2 linked regions of the Rhodopirellula baltica SH 1 genome follow. The protein of the gene in region 1 binds, or shares a complex with, the protein of each later gene. Links are inferred from orthologs where the notes say so. Each region holds a gene or a part of one and is shown in the gene's direction. Other genes may lie near its edges.

What was found.
Region 2: the proteins of smc (region 1) and RB_RS20250 are in contact, whole or in part, in a crystal structure (PDB 3ZGX), measured with the Bacillus subtilis proteins. The link is inferred for Rhodopirellula baltica SH 1 from one-to-one orthologs.

What each region holds. Positions count from the first base shown.
Region 1 is NC_005027.1:3,181,539-3,185,944, reverse strand. Bases 7-4,093 are described here. They hold smc (chromosome segregation protein SMC), read left to right. Parts: upstream 7-314; coding sequence 315-3,893; downstream 3,894-4,093. Other genes in these bases: corA (magnesium/cobalt transporter CorA), read left to right, coding at 3,913-4,093; RB_RS12330 (DUF456 domain-containing protein), read left to right, coding at 7-179. In the rest of the region: more of RB_RS12330, read left to right, coding at 1-6; more of corA, read left to right, coding at 4,094-4,406. UniProt on the Bacillus subtilis protein: Required for chromosome condensation and partitioning.
Region 2 is NC_005027.1:5,315,882-5,319,064, forward strand. The notes cover bases 65-2,928. They hold RB_RS20250 (segregation and condensation protein A), read left to right. Parts: upstream 65-1,026; coding sequence 1,027-1,830; downstream 1,831-2,928. Other genes in these bases: ilvC (ketol-acid reductoisomerase), read right to left, coding at 65-102; ilvN (acetolactate synthase small subunit), read right to left, coding at 164-703; RB_RS20255 (MBL fold metallo-hydrolase), read left to right, coding at 1,830-2,669; hemW (radical SAM family heme chaperone HemW), read left to right, coding at 2,671-2,928. Also shown: more of ilvC, read right to left, coding at 1-64; more of hemW, read left to right, coding at 2,929-3,183. UniProt on the Bacillus subtilis protein: Participates in chromosomal partition during cell division. May act via the formation of a condensin-like complex containing Smc and ScpB that pull DNA away from mid-cell into both cell halves.

The sequences.
Region 1 (4,406 bases):
TCGGAGGATTGGGGGCAACGGCGGGAGCCATGTTCGCGGAATGGAATGACGGAAAGAATTGGCGAGACAGTTGGCGGATCGGCCAAGCCGCGTTTTGGGGCCGAACGACCGGAACGGTCGGGAAAATGGTCGCAGGGCTGTTGGTTTTGGTTGTCTGCGCGTTTGGGGTGCTTTTTTGATCAGCAGGATTGTGGGCCGTTTCACGTGATCGAACTAGGATTTTGCCAGCATTTTGGCTAGTCTTGATCCATCGAAACCACGTTTCACCCGTCCGTCGTCTACTTCTTCTTTCGCTCCCGGCAACACAATCATTCATGCTCAAAGCACTCGAGCTGGCCGGTTTCAAGAGCTTCGCTGATCGAACGCGATTTGATTTTCCCGACGGCATCACGGTCGTCGTGGGACCGAACGGTTCTGGAAAGTCGAACATTGTCGATGCGATGAAATGGGTCTTGGGCAGTCAAAGTGCCAAGAGTCTGCGCGGAAAGGATATGTCGGATGTGATCTTCAAAGGATCACAAACTCGCGGACCCGCCGGCGCCGCCGAAGCGACGATCATCTTCGACAACACCGGCGGTCAGATGCCGGTCGACGCACCCGAGGTCCATGTGACTCGGCGAGTCTATCGCAGTGGCGAAGGCGAATACCTGATCAACCAACAAGCCGTCCGGCTGAAGGACGTCAAAGCTCTGATTCGCGGAACTGGTATCGGAATCGATGCCTACAGTCTGATCGAACAGGGCAAAGTCGATCGGATGCTGCAAGCCAACGCGAAAGATCGGCGGGCCATCTTTGAAGAAGCCGCCGGGATCAGTCGTTTCAAAGCCAAGAAGGTGGAAGCGGAGCGGCGGCTCGAACGAGTGCAGACGAACCTGACCCGGTTGGGCGACATCGTCGACGAAGTGGCGACGCGTCTGAAAACGCTGAAGAGCCAAGCGGGCAAAGCAGAACGCTATCGCCAAGCCAGTGACCGATTGAAGGAGCTTCGAACGGTTGTCGCTTGGAATGATTGGTTGACATTGTCGACTGAACTGAACGAAGCAACCACGCAGTTGGAAGCGGCCCAGCGTCAGCATCGCAAAGCCGATACTCTGCGTGAGTCGTTGGAAGAGCAACGGCAAGCTGCTGAAATGCAACTGCAAACGATTGCCGATGCCGCTCGCGAAGCAGAACAAAGCCGCAGCGAATTGTCGGGGGAAATTGCCCGCATTGGTGGTCGTCGCGAATCGGATCAGACAACGTTGGTCGAGCAACGACGCACATTGATCGGACATTACCGTCGTTTGCGTGCGATGCGAACCGAAGCGGGATCGGCGATCGCTGATTTGCGAAAGACAATTGCGGCGTTGGAAGTTGCCGAAGCGGAGCTGGCCGATGTCCAGCAAAAGAAAGAATCAATCGCCGCCAAACGTGATGTGGAACAAGCGACCGTTCATCGGATCGAATCCGCTCGCGATGATTTGCAACGCGATCACTTGGCAGCGGTGCGCCGCGTCGCCGAGCACGAGGCGAATCGAGGCCGGGTGGCTCAGCAAATGCGGGAAGCCGCGCGGGCTCTCGAGGAGATTGCTCGAAATTCGGTGACCGCCGAAGAAGGGCTGAAGACCGCCCTGCGAGATCATGACGAAGTTGCTCGCAACGTTTCGGAACTCGAGAAACGAATCACCGACGCACAACGCGAAGTCGAAATCGCTGACGCGAAAGTTTGCGAGACGCGGCGAGTCTTGGAACGGCGTCGGGAAGAAATTGGATCGCTGAAAATTCGCCTGCAAGGGATCACCGAACGAGCTCGCGTGCTGGACGAGCTGCAGCAGAAACAGGAAGGCGTCAGCGGCGGCGTTCGCGAAGTGCTGCGGATGAGCAATGCCGAGCTTAAAAAGGATTTGGTCGGGATCGTCGCGGATTGTTTTTCCGTCGATCGACAAGTCGCTCCGTTGATCGATGCGGCTTTGGGTCCACGTAGCCAGTACGTCATTGTTCGTGGTGGTTCGGTGAGCGATGCGATCAGCCGGGGTGATATCAAGATTGGTACCCGAGTCGGGATCATCCGTCTGGATGAACTTCCCAACCGGCGTCCCGGTGACAAGATTCGTTTGGATGGGTTGGCCGGCGTGATCGGTCGCGCCGACAAGATGATCGATTGCGAAGTCGAACTGGAACCATTGGTTCGCCATCTTCTCGGCAACACTTGGTTGGTCGACACGTTAGCCACGGCAATTGGATTGCGAAAACTGTCATCGGCGGGGTTACGCTTCGTGACCGCGTCGGGTGACTTGTTGGACAATGATGGATCCAGTGTCGTGGGGCCTCCCGGTGGCGAAACCGGATTGGTCAGCCGACGCAGTGAATTGGCGGCGGCGAAGTCCGAGATGCAGCACTACAGCTATCAAATTGCCGAAGCGGAAAAAGAAGTCGGTCGTTTGACGGGAGTTGTCGATAGCGAAGCGGCAGAGCTTGGTCGTCACGAGCAGGCGATGCGAAAATGGATCACGGAACACGCGGCCGCAGAAGCCAAGCTGCATCACGTGACCGAGCGATTGTCGGCTCGCCAGGCGACCGTGGACGAACTCAAACGATCGTCGGCTTCTCACACCGAATTGCTCGCAACGGCGAAGCAGCAAGACGGCGAACTGGCCGTTTCGATTCAAAAGGGAAAACAAGAGATCGAAACGCTGGAAGCTCAGCGGACCGAGGTGGATGTGCAACTGACGGCGGCGTCGGAGCAACTTCGCGAAGTGCAATCCGAGGCGATGAGCATTTCGGTCGAGGCCGCACGCAGCGAACAACGTGTCGAGTCGTTGACGATCGCCGCTGATGTCGCCCGTCGCGATCAAAGCCAGCGCGAAGCGGCGAACCAGGAAGTTCGCGATGCGATGACTCGAACGCGCGAGCGGATCACCGAGATCGAAACGCGAATCTTGGAAGCCGACAATCGCTTGGCGGAATTGATGATTGCGATGGAATCAGCCGACGCCAAGTTGCAAGTCTTGGCCGCGGAAGCCAATCAAGAACGCGAAGCCACTCGACGAGTCCAAACCGAATCGCAAGCAGCCATCAAGGCCGTCGCCAAGGCAACCGAAGCTGTCGCGACGATCAGTTCGGCTCGCGATGCCGCAGCGCTGAAACAATCCACGCTGGCGGATCGAATCGCCGAGGATTATCAGATCGATCTGCGGAACGATGAACCGCCCGAAGAACTCGCTGAGATTGAGGATCGATCATCGGTTGATGAAGAGATCAGTCGTCTTCGAGGCCAGGTGCAAAACGTTGGCTCGGTCAACATGGAAGCCTTGGAAGAACTCAACGAGTTGCAGGTTCGCTACGACGAATTGCATGGCCAGTACCAAGATTTGACCGCTGCAAAAGATTCGCTTCAACGCGTGATCGCTCGCATCAACGCCGATTCTCGCCGGTTGTTTTTGGATACGCTCGAAGCCATCCGAATTAACTTCCAAAAGCTGTATCGCAAATCGTTTGGCGGTGGTCATGCTGATTTGATCTTGGAAGAGTCGGACGATCCTTTGGAAGCTGGCGTCGAGATCGTTGCCACACCTCCTGGGAAACCAAGTTTCAGCAATTCGTTGTTGTCCGGTGGCGAAAAAGCGCTGACTGCCGTGGCATTGTTGATGTCAATCTTCCAGTATCGGCCCAGCCCGTTCTGTGTGCTGGACGAAGTGGACGCGCCGTTCGATGAAGCCAATATTGGCCGATTCGTGACCGTGTTGACGGAGTTTTTGGACCAATCCAAGTTCATCGTTGTGACGCACAGTAAAAAAACCATGACTGCGGCGACAACGTTGTACGGTGTCACGATGCAAGAGTCCGGGGTCAGCAAACAAGTCTCGATTCGGTTCGAAGATGTCAGCGAAGACGGACAAATCAACGCCGCGTAAACGCGATTTCTTTCTCGCGATGGGGGCGATGTCGGGGAAGTTGCCAATGCGTCTTCGTGTGCACCGGCCGCGGTGGGCTCGTTCACGATCCAAGATTGGAAACGTTCCCGGGGATCTGTCGAGCGATGTTTCGACGAAAAAGAAAGACACCGTTCCCAGCCACATTCGTGTCATCCAGTACGACGGACGAACGCACACCAACGAAGTCGTCGAATCGATCGATAACGAGGACTCGGACAATCCAGACATCGTGACCTGGATCGATTTGCATGGCATCCGTGACATGGAGGCACTGCGTTCGCTTGGGCGACGATTCGGTTTGCACCCACTCGCGTTGGAAGACGTGGTGCAGATGGATCAACATGCAAAAATGGAACGCTACGGCGAGACGTTGTTTTTTATCGCCAGGATGCCGGTTGGCGACAATGGTTTTCAGACCGAACAAGTCAGCATTTTCTTGGTCGGCAACACCGTCATCACCATTCAGGAGAAGGTCGGGGATTGCCTCGATCC
Region 2 (3,183 bases), 2.1 Mb from region 1 along the record:
AGCTTGGGCGTGTCCTTGCGAACCGTAACCCAAGATCGCGACCTTCTTGCCTTTCAGGTGAGATAGGTCGGCATCGTTTTCGTAGTAAATGGTGGCTGCCATGAGAAGTCACTCAGGGTGTGTGGGGAAAGATGATTTGGAAGGGATCGGTACTGAATCGGTGTTAGGCTTGGACGGTTTCTGCAGCGGGCTCACTCGAGGTGACTTGCGAACCACTGCGAACCATCGCGATTCGGCCCGTGCGGACCAATTCGACGATGCCATAGCGATCGATTCGTTCGATGAAAGCCTGGACCTTGTTGGCTCGGCCGCTGATTTCGATCATCACTTCCCCTTCGCCGACATCGACGATTTGACCGCGGAAGATATCGACCAATTCGCGAATTTCGCTGCGGACGCCACCAGCGGGAGCGGTGACTTTGACCAGCAGGAGATCGCGTTCGACGTAATCGTTGGAGCTGATATCCAGCACACGCACGACCGTGACGATTTTCTCGAGTTGTTTGCGGACTTGGTCGAGGACTTGGTCGTCGCCGACAACGACAAACGTCATTCGCGAAAGCGTTGGATCTTCCGTTTCACCGACAGCCAACGAATCAATGTTGTAACCGCGGGAAGCGAGCATTCCGGAAATGTGTGCAAGCACTCCGGGCACGTTTTGAACGAGCGCCGAGAGCAAATGACGTTGGTTGGGACTGGCCATGAAAATGCCTGTGAGTCGCCATGTGAGAGCAAAAAAGATCGCCAATCGCGTCGAAGACGCGACAAATACAACGGAAGGGTCGCGATCAAGAGCGACGCATGATAATTTTGGAGGTTGACGCTGCCAAGGGCTTCGGGCCAATCGCTGCAAACTCGCTGCCCGATCTGCCGGGACAGAGCACTTCCAGACGCCGAATGTTCGCTGATAGCTCCGCTTCGGCACCCGATTCCGCCGGAACCAGCTCGCCTCTCGAACCTGTTCCTCCCGTTTTTGTCCCTCATTCACCTACTTTCAGCCCTTTCCGATCCTGAGCGACCCACTGCATGAGCTTTCGCATCGATTTGCCGGTCTATCGAGGGCCAATCGATCTGCTGCTGTACTTGGTCCGCCGCCAAGAATTGTCGCTGACGGAGATGTCGCTGGCCAAAGTGGTCGACCAATACGTCGCTCACTTGGATGTGCTCCAGGAACTTGATCTGGGCGAAGTCGGTGATTTCCTGGAACTGGCCGCCACCTTGGTGGAAATGAAAAGCCAGGCTGTTTTGCCCAAGATTGAGGATGAAACCGAAGAAGAAACGGTCGAGGACACGCACGAAGCGTTGGTCGAACGCCTGCTGCAATACAAAGAAATTCGCGACGCGGCAGCGGTCCTGGACGAAATGTCCGCTCGTTGGCAAACCCGATTTGAACGCGTCGCCGACGACCTCCCGACCCGCCGCAACGACCCCGCCGATCAACCCATCGTCGAACTGGAAATTTGGGACTTGGTCAGTGCTTTCGGACGGATCATGCGTGAATCCGCCGGGCCGCCAGCCACCGAGGTCATTTACGACGACACCCCCATTCACGTCTACATGCAAAAGATCCACAAAGAATTGGCGGCCCACCCCCGCGTTCCGCTGGTCGATTTGGTGCCCGCCGGGCAACACAAATCGGCCTACATCGGTTGGTTCCTGGCCATGTTGGAACTGACTCGGCACCACGGTGCCGCAGTCGACCAAAACGACCAAGGTGAAATCGAAGTCGTGCGGACCGAACGCTATTCAGACAATTTGAACGTCAACGAAGTCGACAACTACGGCACCGACTCGATCGACAACAGCAACATGCCGATCCGGATGCGTTGATGGTCGACAACATTCCAATTCTCTCGCATGTCCATGATGGACTGACGATCGAGGGCTATTCGCGTGCCGCCGTGCAAACTTGCTGGCGTGTCAACGAACTCAAACTCCTGTTTGATGTCGGGGTCCAACCCTGGGACTTCATGGGCACGCCGACCATGTTCATCTCGCATGCGCACCTGGATCACATCGCGGCCCTCCCCGCGTACGTGTCTCGGCGACGAATGATGAAGATGGACCCGCCCGTCATTTACCTGCCCGATTCAGCGGTCGACATGGCCTGGAAGATGTTGCAAACCTTCCGCAGCCTTGATCGCGGTGCGATGCCATGCGAACTGGTCGGATTGCTCGATGGCGACGAAACCAAAATCGGTCGCGAGTACGTTGTGAAGTCAATGAACGTGCATCACACGATCGATGCACTCGGGTTCATCGTCTATCAACGTCGTCACAAACTCAAACCCGAGTACCTGGACCTGCCCGGCGAAAAAATTCGCGATCTTAAAATGGCAGGCACCGAGATCACCACCGAGCAACGTGTGCCGGTGTTCGCTTACACCGGCGACACGTCACCCAAGGGATTGGATAACAACCCCGAGTTCTATGAGTCCAAAATTTTGATCAGCGAACTCACGTTTGCTGCGCCCGAACATCGTCGATCGAAAATCCACAAACATGGTCACATGCACGTGGATGACTATCGCGAACGAGCGGACAACTTTAAAAACGAACTGATCATCGGGTCTCACGCCAGCACGCGTTACACCGACGTCCAAATCCGACGCTTTGTCAAAAAGGCATTGCCCGGCATGCTGGACGACCGGCTGAAACTCTGGATCTAACATGACGTGCATCCCTCCCGGCGGCTGGCCCCAACCACAGTCGCTGTATGTGCACGTTCCGTTCTGTCGTCATCGATGTGGCTATTGCAACTTCAGCGTGATCGCGGGCCGCGATGAGTTGCAGGATCAGTACCTCGATGCCGTCGAGCGTGAACTCAAAGGCATCGACAACTCCTCGCATGAATTGCCGCTGCGAACGATCTTCTTAGGCGGCGGCACACCAACGCGTTTGTCAGCCACACGTCTGCAGCGACTGCATCGAGCGATCTCGAATGCATTCCCGATCGCCGATGACGCTGAGATCACCGCGGAAGCCAACCCCGAAGACATCTCGCCTGAGTGCCTGGATGCTTTGCAAGCCATCGGAGTCAATCGAATCAGCCTCGGCGTTCAATCGTTTGACGCCGAAAAATTGCGATGCCTCGAACGCGGCCATGACGAATCCATCGCACTCTCCGCGATCGAATCCGCTCACCGACGAGTCGGCAATGTCTCGATCGATCTGATCTTTGGT